3 regions of the Acinetobacter sp. IK40 genome follow, and region 3 is predicted to be linked to each of the others. Evidence: predicted binding sites of a transcription regulator. Region 3 holds the regulator's gene; each other region holds the start of a gene.

Evidence for each region. Region 3 encodes PhoB, which activates phosphate uptake and scavenging genes when phosphate is short. Its sites were predicted from a motif close to TGTCATNAANCTGTCATAA; they were not measured.
Region 1: MSG93_RS01195 (inorganic phosphate transporter) is a predicted target of PhoB. The motif match lies at 2,378-2,396, and genes of this name have one in related genera.
Region 2: MSG93_RS04230 (NAD(+) kinase) is a predicted target of PhoB. The motif match lies at 1,325-1,343, and genes of this name have one in related genera.

The regions. Positions count from the first base shown of each region.
Region 1 is NZ_JANBOE010000001.1:248,996-252,564, forward strand. It holds gene metH (methionine synthase) at 1-2,004, opposite strand, end outside; gene MSG93_RS01195 (inorganic phosphate transporter) at 2,443-3,569, shown strand, end outside.
Region 2 is NZ_JANBOE010000002.1:65,753-69,321, reverse strand. It holds gene MSG93_RS04235 (YeaC family protein) at 1-253, opposite strand, end outside; gene MSG93_RS04230 (NAD(+) kinase) at 250-1,158, opposite strand; gene mrcB (penicillin-binding protein 1B) at 1,393-3,569, shown strand, end outside.
Region 3 is NZ_JANBOE010000003.1:325,936-329,504, reverse strand. It holds gene MSG93_RS07885 (LysR family transcriptional regulator) at 1-80, opposite strand, end outside; gene MSG93_RS07880 (PACE efflux transporter) at 175-627, shown strand; gene phoR (phosphate regulon sensor histidine kinase PhoR) at 693-2,051, opposite strand; gene phoB (phosphate regulon transcriptional regulator PhoB) at 2,061-2,771, opposite strand; gene MSG93_RS07865 (TetR/AcrR family transcriptional regulator) at 3,023-3,569, opposite strand, start outside.

The DNA of each region.
Region 1 (3,569 bases), on a different contig from region 3:
TAAGGCATATTCCAGACGTTTTTCAACCGACTCGTTACGCCATTCAAGGTTCTCAGCTTCGCGTTGCGCGCCACTATGACCACGGTATTTCTCAGCCACTTCAAGCAGTTTCTCTGTGGCGTTTTGACCCGATTCACCTTGGTTCTGGTTTAGAACGACATCTTCAACAGCTTCTTTCAGTTCTTTTGGAATATCGTCGTAAATCGCCATTTGACCTGCGTTCACGATACCCATGGTCATGCCTTGCTTGATGGCATGGTACAGGAATACCGAGTGAATCGCTTCACGCACCGGTTCATTACCACGGAAGGAGAAGGAAACGTTCGATACACCGCCAGAAATCATGGCATGCGGCAAGTTTTGTTTGATCCAGCCCGTAGCCTCAATAAAGTCAACGCCATAGTTGTTGTGTTCTTCAATCCCGGTTGCCACGGCAAATACGTTCGGGTCAAAAATAATATCTTCAGCAGGGAAGCCGACATCATTGACTAACACATCATAAGAACGTTTACAGATTTCACGTTTACGTGCAGCGGTATCAGCCTGACCAGCTTCATCAAAAGCCATCACAATAATCGCAGCACCATATTGACGGCACAGGCGTGCTTTTTCGACAAACTCGTCATAACCCTCTTTTAGGGAAATCGAGTTCACTACAGGTTTACCTTGTACGCACTTCAAGCCTGCTTCAATGATTTCCCATTTTGATGAGTCAATCATGATCGGTACGCGAGAGATATCCGGTTCAGACGCCACCAGATTGAGGAAATGTACCATCGCAGTTTGCGAATCCAGCATCCCTTCATCCATGTTGATATCGATGATCTGTGCACCGGCTTCAACCTGTTGCTGAGCCACTTCCAAAGCTTCGGCAAAGTTTTCTTCACGAATCAGGCGCAGGAATTTTTTTGAACCGGTGACGTTGGTACGTTCACCAACGTTAACGAACAAAGAGTTTTCATCAATGTTAAATGGCTCTAAACCACTTAAACGGCAAGCAGGAATGGTTTCCGGCACTTGGCGTGGCTGAATATCTTTGACCGCATGATAAATGGCACGGATGTGGTCGGGTGTAGTCCCACAGCAACCACCGGTAATATTGATCAAACCGCTTTCAGCAAATTCTTTAATGAATGCTGCGGTTTGTTCCGGGGTTTCATCATATTCACCGAAGGCATTGGGCAAGCCAGCATTCGGATGAGCAGAAATAAAGGTATCTGCAACATCAGCAATGGTTTTGATGTGTGGACGCATCGCATCTGCACCCAGGGCACAGTTAAAACCGATCGAGAGTAAATCACCATGACGCACCGAGTTCCAGAATGCTTCTGCGGTTTGGCCGGTTAAGGTACGGCCTGAGGCATCGGTAATAGTCCCTGAAATCATCAGTGGCAGTTCATGACCGATTTGCTTGAAGACCTCTTTTACTGCAAAGATCGCAGCTTTACAGTTCAAGGTATCGAACACGGTTTCGATCAGCAGGATGTCTGCTCCACCTTCGATCAGCGCATGAGCAGCTTCAATATAGTTTTCTTTTAGTTCATCAAAGGTAATGTTACGGAAGGCCGGATCATTAACATTTGGTGAAATCGAACAGGTACGTGATGTCGGACCAAGCACACCGGCAACAAAACGGGGTTTGTCTGGAGTCGAATATTTGTCACAGGCTGCACGTGCCAAACGTGCTGCTTCACGGTTGATCTCCGGTACCAGATCTTCCATGTGATAATCCGACATGGAAACGCGGGTGCCGTTAAAGCTATTGGTTTCAATAATGTCCGCGCCAGCATCCAGGTAGGCTTCATGAATGCCCTGAATAATCTGTGGTTGTGTCAGAACTAATAAATCATTATTGCCTTTCAGGTCTGATGCCCAGTCTGCAAAGCGTTCACCACGATAATCTGCTTCTTCTAGTTTATGGCGTTGAATCATGGTTCCCATTGCACCATCAATAATCAGGATGCGTTGGGCAAGAAGTGATTGTAGGGTGGTAAGCGTGGACATTCAGAAACCCCGGTCGATGATGAAGATAAAAAGCAGGGGCATTGTAACAGAAGCTAGGTCAAAGCGCGTATTTTCAACAACTCAGAACAGTGATTCATCGGGTCATTTCGAAAATGTCATAAAATGTTCATTCAATTGTCATAATCGAACGGAATAATGCTTAAAAAGCCAACAAATTAATCAGAATATGACAAAAATATGTCATCTTTCGTAGCATTTGTTGCAAAATCAGACAAACAGTTTGGTTAGATATGATATGTTTATAAGTTATTGTTTTTATTTTATTAAATTTTAAAACAGGACAAAATTATCGTAAAAAAAAGCTAAAAAACGCTATAAAAATATGAAATTTTGGCTTTATATGACAGTCCTTTGTCATATAATTGTCATAATTTAATTAAACAATACAGAGGATTTTATTATCCTCTCACCGTCTACATGAATTCTAATCTTCCTCCTGTTTCGGATTCACCGCTTGCCAGTTCTCAGGCAAAATCGACGAATGTACATGTACCTACACCGAAATTTTTTATGCCGGTGTTTTTGACAATTATTGTTGCAACACTGGTTTATATCGGTTTTCAGTTAAGTGCTGATCTGGCACATGTACCGCCGTTAAGCTTATATTCAGTTATTCTTTTATCGACGGCACTTTTCATCGCTTTAGGCTTTGAATTTGTAAATGGTTTTCACGATACGGCAAATGCTGTAGCGACGGTTATTTATACCAATGCTTTGCCTGCACCGGCAGCAGTAATGTGGGCTGGCTTCTGTAACTTCCTTGGGGTTATGGTGGCGAGTGGTGCGGTTGCATACGGTATTATTGCATTACTTCCTGTGGAAATGATCATGAATGTCGGCAGTGGTGCTGGCTTCGCGATGGTTTTTGCACTGTTAATCGCGGCGATTCTGTGGAATCTGGGCACGTGGTTCTTGGGAATTCCTGCATCAAGTTCACATACTTTAATCGGTTCGATTTTAGGTGTGGGCATCATGAATCATATATTGAATGCGTCTGCTGGGGCGACCAGTAGCGGTATTGATATTGATCAGGTGATTAAGGTGGGTAAGGCGTTATTATTCTCGCCATTGATCGGTTTTGCCTTTGCAGCCGTTCTATTCTTACTGGTGAAGAAAGTCTTTAAACGTCAAATGGAGCTGTTTCAGCCACCAGAAGGCAATAAGCCGCCGCCACCACTAATTCGTGCAATCCTGATTTTTACCTGTACAGGCGTAAGTTTTGCGCATGGTTCAAACGACGGTCAAAAGGGCATGGGTTTAATCATGTTGATCCTGATCGGCTTGGTACCATTGGCTTACTCATTGAACAAAAATCTGGATGCACAACATTTACAGTCTTTTGAGCAACTTTCTACTCAGACTGCGGTTGTGTTGAATGTGAATCAAAACGAGCTGACCGATGAAAAAGCACGTGATGTATTAACCAAATATATCCAGACCAAAGAGCAAACCTCTGAAGTTGTTCCTGCACTTGCAAGCATGACTTCTCATATCGGTACACGTGTTGCAGGCTATGGTGATCTTAAATTGATTCCTGAAGCGGC
Region 2 (3,569 bases), on a different contig from region 3:
TAAATTCAGGTTCATTTTTATGATGGTCGTCATCACACTCTTCACCGTCTTTTTTGGTACCACGGTCGATATAACCACTGCGCTGTTCTTTTGGCAAATTTTCCATTTCCCACGCATACACAGCCTGCATACAGGTTTCACGCTGTTCTTTGGTGAGTGCAACGCCATTTGGCCATTTACCAATTTCAACAGCAGTACGAAGACGCTCAACAATTTCAGGATTTAAAATAGCGAGCATTTGTTCAATATTCATGAGTCATCCTGTTGAAAAGATTCAAAATCTTGATTCCACCCTAATTTGGTACGACATGCCATATAAAAGTCATAACCTGGTGGATGTAATAAGCTTAGTTTAAACGGATGTTTGCGGATATGCACCGTGTCACCTACATTTAATGCAACACTATGTTGACCATCGGCACTCACCATCGGCAGAACACGATTTTCACGGATGGTAATCTTGATTTCACTTTGTCCACCCACCACGATAGGACGTGATGACAAGGTGTGCGGATGCATCGGCACTAGTGCGATCGCATCCATACTTGGATGCAGAATCGGCCCTCCACCTGAAAGTGCATACGCCGTTGAACCCGTTGGGGTTGAAACAATCAGACCATCACTGTGCTGACGATAGACATATTGCCCATCAATGTTCAGCTCAAAATCGATCATATGCACCGATTTACCTGAGTGCAACACCACATCATTCAATGCAATCGCATCATAAATAGTTTCACCATTGGTACGCACTTCCATTTCCAGTAAGAAACGGCGGTCCAGCTGGAACTGGCCTTGTAATACCTGATCCAGTTTAAAGATGGCTTCGGCAGGCTTAATATCGGTTAAAAAGCCCAGACGCCCCCGGTTAATGCCGAGCACAGGCGTACTATAGCGTACCAAAGCACGTGCAGCATGGAGCAATGAACCATCACCACCCACCACAATCACTAAATCAACGACTTCACCCAGCAAGTTACGGCTCACGGTCTGGCCATGACTATAGGGGACAAGTTTTGCTGTTTCCTGATCAAAAACGGGGTTTAAGCCTAAATTGATCAAATGATCATGAATTAAACATAACGTTTCTACTACAGAATACTTGTCTGGTCGTCCAATGAGACCAATATTTCGAAAGGATTTATGTGAAATTTGCACGAATAATTCAGCTCCGTCGCGGTTATCGACTATCATATCATTAACAACCTATGTTGCGTTGATGATTGATTAAAAAGTATAAAAATGTCTATCCGTTGCTTTTTTATACCTTTAATGTCAACACATGCTTAAACTTTTTATTGCATGTTGCTATTTATTCACAGTTTTATGATTGCAAAATGACAATAAGCTATCGCATCATTACCGTCATTGTTTTGGTTTTAACGCAAATCTATGAAGTTTGAACGTGGTATTGGTTTTCTAGCACTCATTTTCTCAATGTTAGTGATAGGTGTCTTTGTTGCCTTTAGTATCTATCTGATCCGATTGGATAATATTATTCGTGACAAGTTTGAAGGTCAGCGTTGGGACATCCCTGCCAAGGTGTTTGCTCGCCCATTGGAAATTTATGCCAATGCACCGATTACTCAGGATAATTTTACCCAAGAGTTAAAATTACTGGGATATAAGAATACGGCTAACTACGACAAGTCGGGTAGCTATGTGGTTCAGGGTAACCAGATGTATGTGCATACCCGTGGTTTTGACTACGGTGATAGTACCGAACCTGAACAGGTGCTGGAACTGGCCTTTGCCAATGGCGAAGTCAGTGAAGTGCGCTCTACCAAACCCTCAAATACAGGGATTGCTCGCTTAGAACCTTTATTGATCGGTGGTATCTATCCGCAACATAATGAAGACCGCGTTCTCATTAAACTGAATAAAGTACCTAAAACCTTGATCGAAGCCTTGATCTCGACGGAAGATCGTAACTTCTATCACCATCATGGTCTTTCGATCCGTGGTACTGCACGTGCTGTCGTCAGTAATGTGACGGGTGGACGTCGTCAAGGGGGTTCAACCTTAACCCAGCAGTTGGTCAAGAATTTCTATCTTTCACCGGAAAAGACGCTGAAACGTAAGGTCAATGAAGCCCTCATGGCGCTATTGATTGAATTACATTACAGCAAAGACGAGATTCTGGAAGCTTACTTAAATGAAGTGAATCTGGGCCAAAATGGTAGCTATTCGATTAATGGTTACGGCTTGGCATCACAATTTTACTTCGGTCTGCCATTGCGTGAACTGAATATTTCCCAACAGGCCTTTCTGGTTGGTCTGGTTCAAGGCCCTTCTTTGTATAATCCTTGGCGTAATCCAGAATCAGCGAAAAAACGTCGTGATGTTGTCTTAAACAACATGAAAGTGATGGGTTATTTGACTGATGCAGAATATGAAGATGAAATTGCCCGTCCATTAAATGTGGTCAGCAAGCCAACTTTAGGCCCTGCAAAATTCCCTGATTTCCTGGATATTGTCCGTCGTCAACTCCGCACCGAATATCAGGAAAGTGATATTACCAATCAAGGCCTGAGAATTTTCACAACCCTTGATCCAATCGCACAGACTCAGGTACAGAACGCATTTAAGAGTACCGTCAGCCGTTTAGCCAATGCTAATCCGGGCCGTTTAAGAAACCTGCAAGGTGCGGTACTGGTTGCCCATCCTGAAAATGGTGAACTGGTTGCAGCCGTAGGTTCAACTCAGGACTTTACCGGTTTTAACCGGGCGCTTGATGCCAAACGTCAAGTCGGTTCTTTACTTAAACCGATCATTTACCTGAATGCAATCGAATCAGGCCGATACACATGGGCCAGCCCGATTGAAGACAGTGCCGTCAATATTCCAATTGATGGTGATAAGAGCTGGACCCCGAAAAACTATAGCGGTGGTGAGCATGGTGTTGTACCAATGCAACAAGCTTTGGCCAACTCATACAACTTATCCACTGTCCGTTTAGGCAATGAATTTGGTTTATCTGCATTCAGCAATAAATTGAGACAGTTTGGTGTGACTTCAGATATTCCGGCCTACCCTTCGATCTATCTGGGCGCAGTGAATATGTCACCGATGGAAGTATTAAGCATCTATAGCAACTTTGCCACCGGTGGCTTTAAATATCCGCCTCGCTCGATCCGTACGGTGGTGGATGCCAAAGGACATTTGCTTGAGCGTTATGGCTTGAATGTACAACAAACCATTGACCCTGCCGCAGCCTATATCCTGAACTTTGGCTTACAACAAGTGATGCGTTCTGGTACAGGTCGCTCTGCCTATAATAGTCTGCCTGAATCTTTAAATCTGGCAGGTAAATCAGGGACCACCAATGACACCCGAGATTCATGGTTTGCAGGTTATTCGGGCAATCATGTGGCAGTGGTGTGGTTAGGTCTGGATGATAACAAAGTCACTGGCTTAACCGGTTCATCTGGTGCATTACCAGTCTGGACCAATGTGATGAAACAGCTTCGTCAAGAGCCTGTTAATCTGCGTCAAACCGATAATGTGCAATGGCAGTGGATTGATAGCGCCAGCGGTGATTTATCTGCGCAAGGCTGTGATGGCGCAAT
Region 3 (3,569 bases):
AGTGCCCGGGCAGCCGCTGAAAAATTTCCTCGATCAATAATTTCAAGAATCAGCTCAAGCTGTTCACTGGTCAATTTCATTTTAATTCACTTGTCAGTTGTACTGATAACGATTGACTTTTTTTATCAAAATTAAAGCGTAAAATCCACTCATTATTGATTTTAAGGTGTGGTCATGCAAGGAACCAAGAGAAGAGTCACTTATGTGTTTTTCTATGAAGTTTTTAGCTTTTTTATCTGTGCAATGGTGCTGGCAGTGCTGTCAGGTACCACCATTAGTCATACCGGGCCTTTGTCGATCTTGATTGCAGTCATCGCCGTAACCGTGAACTTTTTTTATAACTATGTGTTCGAGATGTGGGAAAAAACCCAAACCTCGAAAAAGCGTACCGTGTTAAGACGTATTGCGCATGCGATTGGCTTTCAGATTGTACTGGTGATGATTTTGATTCCGTTGATTGCATGGTGGATGCAAATCAGTTTAGTTAAGGCGTTCTTGCTGGACTTCAGTCTGATGGTGCTGATCCCATGTTATACCTTTGTTTATAATTACTTTTTTGATCATATCTTTGGCTTACCCAGTCATTTGCTCGAGTCGACAGAGCTTAATGCAAACGCCAGTCACTGATTGCTATGATCCAGAATTGAAAAAGCCGATCCAGAAGGGTCGGCTTTTTTTATTGAAGCTAAAATTTATAGCATGCGATACAGACGTTCTTTCGGGAAGATCGCGGTAAAGGTTGAGCCTTCATTTTCTTTAGAGGTGATTTCTAGATGTGCGCCATGTTGCATCAAGACGTGTTTGACAATGGCCAGCCCTAAACCTGTACCGCCGGTTTGACGGCTACGCGCGCTATCGACGCGATAGAAGCGTTCAGTCAGGCGTGGTAAATGTTTTGGATCAATGCCGATACCATTGTCCTGTACGGTAAAGGAAGCATGGTCACCCGCTTCATGCCAGCCAATGGTGATGATGCCTCCAGGCGGTGTATATTTAATTGCATTGGTAATTAAGTTGCTGAAGGCACTGGCAATTTCAATGTCCGAGCCAATCAGGTCACAATGGCTATCAATATCCAGATTTAAAGTATGACCATAATCCAGATTGTAGGCACGTGCATCATCAAAGATCTGGTTCATCAGATTGGCCATATCAATAATCTGATTTTTCGCGACTTTCTTATTATTTTCCAGATTGGATAACAACAATAAATCATTGACCAAGGCATTCATTCGTTTGGTCTGGGACTGCATTTGCGTAAAAGCACGTTTCCAGCGCGGTGTAATGTCATCTTGATCGGTAAAGGTTTCGATATAACCACTGAGTACGGTCAGCGGCGTACGTAATTCATGTGAAATATTATCGACAAAGTCTTTACGCATTTGTTCCAGATTATGGACGCGCGTGGTGTCATGTGCGACCAATAAACGACTTTCTCCCCCAAAACGGGTGAGTTTGACGTGCACATAACGCTCTTCTTCCATCTGCGCTTGCAAACGAATCCCATCAGGGGATTGATCTGGGTTGTTAAAATATTCAATAAAACTGGGCTGGCGTAAAATCGACAATAGGTTACGTCCGCGGTCCAAAGGACTAATCCCTAACAGCTTTTCGGCTGCGGGGTTCCACCATTCGATTTGATGTTGGTCATCAATCAGAACCACGGCTTCTGCCAGAGCAACCAGAGAAGACTGGGCTCGGTCAATGAGACCGACCATTTCCGCCTGAACAATGCGTTCCTGACGTTGTGCACGATAAACATTGAACAGCAAAGCGCCCCAGATCCCGTTTAAATTGGGTGGAACATCATAGGGACGGTTTGAAATCCATTCATTGACCAGATAAAGCGAGCGGAGCTGCAGGGCGAAAAACACCACAAAAGCAATAAAAATACAGCTCCAAAAGTAGCCAACCCCAAATCCAATTAAGCTTGCAATCAATAAGAAAAAAAGTAACAGCCTTAAATCTTGTTTTGCAAACGTCCATAAACTGCTGTAGCGAAAACGCTGGTGTTCACGTGCCAGTTCAGGGACCGGATAAGGTTCGTACATAAAAGATTTTTAACCTACTGCTAAATCGGCTCGTGTCGAAAAACGGTAACCTGTGCCACGAACCGTTTGCACAAAGCGGTCAACACCAAAAGGCTCTAGCACTTTGCGTAAACGACGGATATGCACGTCAATGGTACGGTCTTCGATATAGACATTGCCACCCCACACCTGATCAAGCAGCTGCGCACGTGTATAGGCACGTTCCGGATGGGTCATAAAGAAGGCCAGTAAACGATATTCGGTTGGACCCATGTCTAAAATACTGTTGCCAAAGCTAACACGCTGACTAACCGGATCGAGTAATAAGCCATTGGCATCAATCACTTTTTCTCCGCTTAGTGCATTGGCACGACGTAATACCGCCTTGATACGGGAAACCAGTTCACGTGTCGAGAAGGGTTTGGTCATGTAATCATCTGCACCGGCATCCAGACCTTGAACTTTATGGTCTTCTTCGCCACGTGCAGTGAGCATGATCACAGGAATTTCAGACAGGTTCTCATCGCGTTTCAGGCGACGGCATAAGTCTACACCACTCACACCCCCTGGTAACATCCAGTCCAGCAAGATAAGTGCAGGACGCTGATCAACGATAATCTGATGCGCCTGTTTGGCATCCTCGGCTTGTAAACATTGGAAGCCTGCCATATCCAAAGAGGTATGGATCATTTCGCGGATCGGTAACTCATCATCGACAATTAAAATATAGTCATCTTTCACAGCGCAATACCCTTAAAATCTGTAACGGTTTAACCGTTTTGTTGTTATGACAGGCTTATTACAAAGATTAATTATGACAATATCATTGCAAAAGAGGGAATAAAGTCGAATTTAGCAATAAATTGTGACAATTGTGGGGCAGAGTCATGACCATATGATGACAACTTGCCTGATCATAAAGCAAATAAATTCATTGGGTTAATCAATCTGTCATGCGATGGCTATGACTGTCACAAAACTGTAAAACGATTTTAATTTTTTTGTGAGGTTGTTTCGATAAAGGACAAGAACACAGCACAACAGGCAGAAAGCACATCCTGAAGCGGCTGTTTAAAGCCCTCCGAAACCCAGCGAATAATAATATGGGTCACATAACCATTCAGGCCAGTTGCCATTAACGACACTTCTTCGGTGCTTTGCGGTGCATTGGGCATGGTAATCATCACAAAGCCCTGAATAATACGGTCGAACTGGGTCAGGGTTTCCTGAATGGTAGCCTGATTATGCAGGTCCTGCACCAGCATGGCATCGATATAAATAATCCGTGCCATACGAGGATCATCCTTAATCGCATTTAATAAGGCGGATAAACCGGCATTAACCATATTTTTAGGTTCAGGGGCTGCCATCAGAACCGCCTGAGTGAGGCAGGTCTGCATTTTTTCGATCATTTTCAGGAACACGGTCTGGAACAGATCTTCACTTTTCTTAAAGGATTCATAAAAGTAGCGTTCAGTCAGCTTGGCCTCATTACAGACATCCTTGACCGTGACCGAAAAGAAGCCATGGGTACCATAG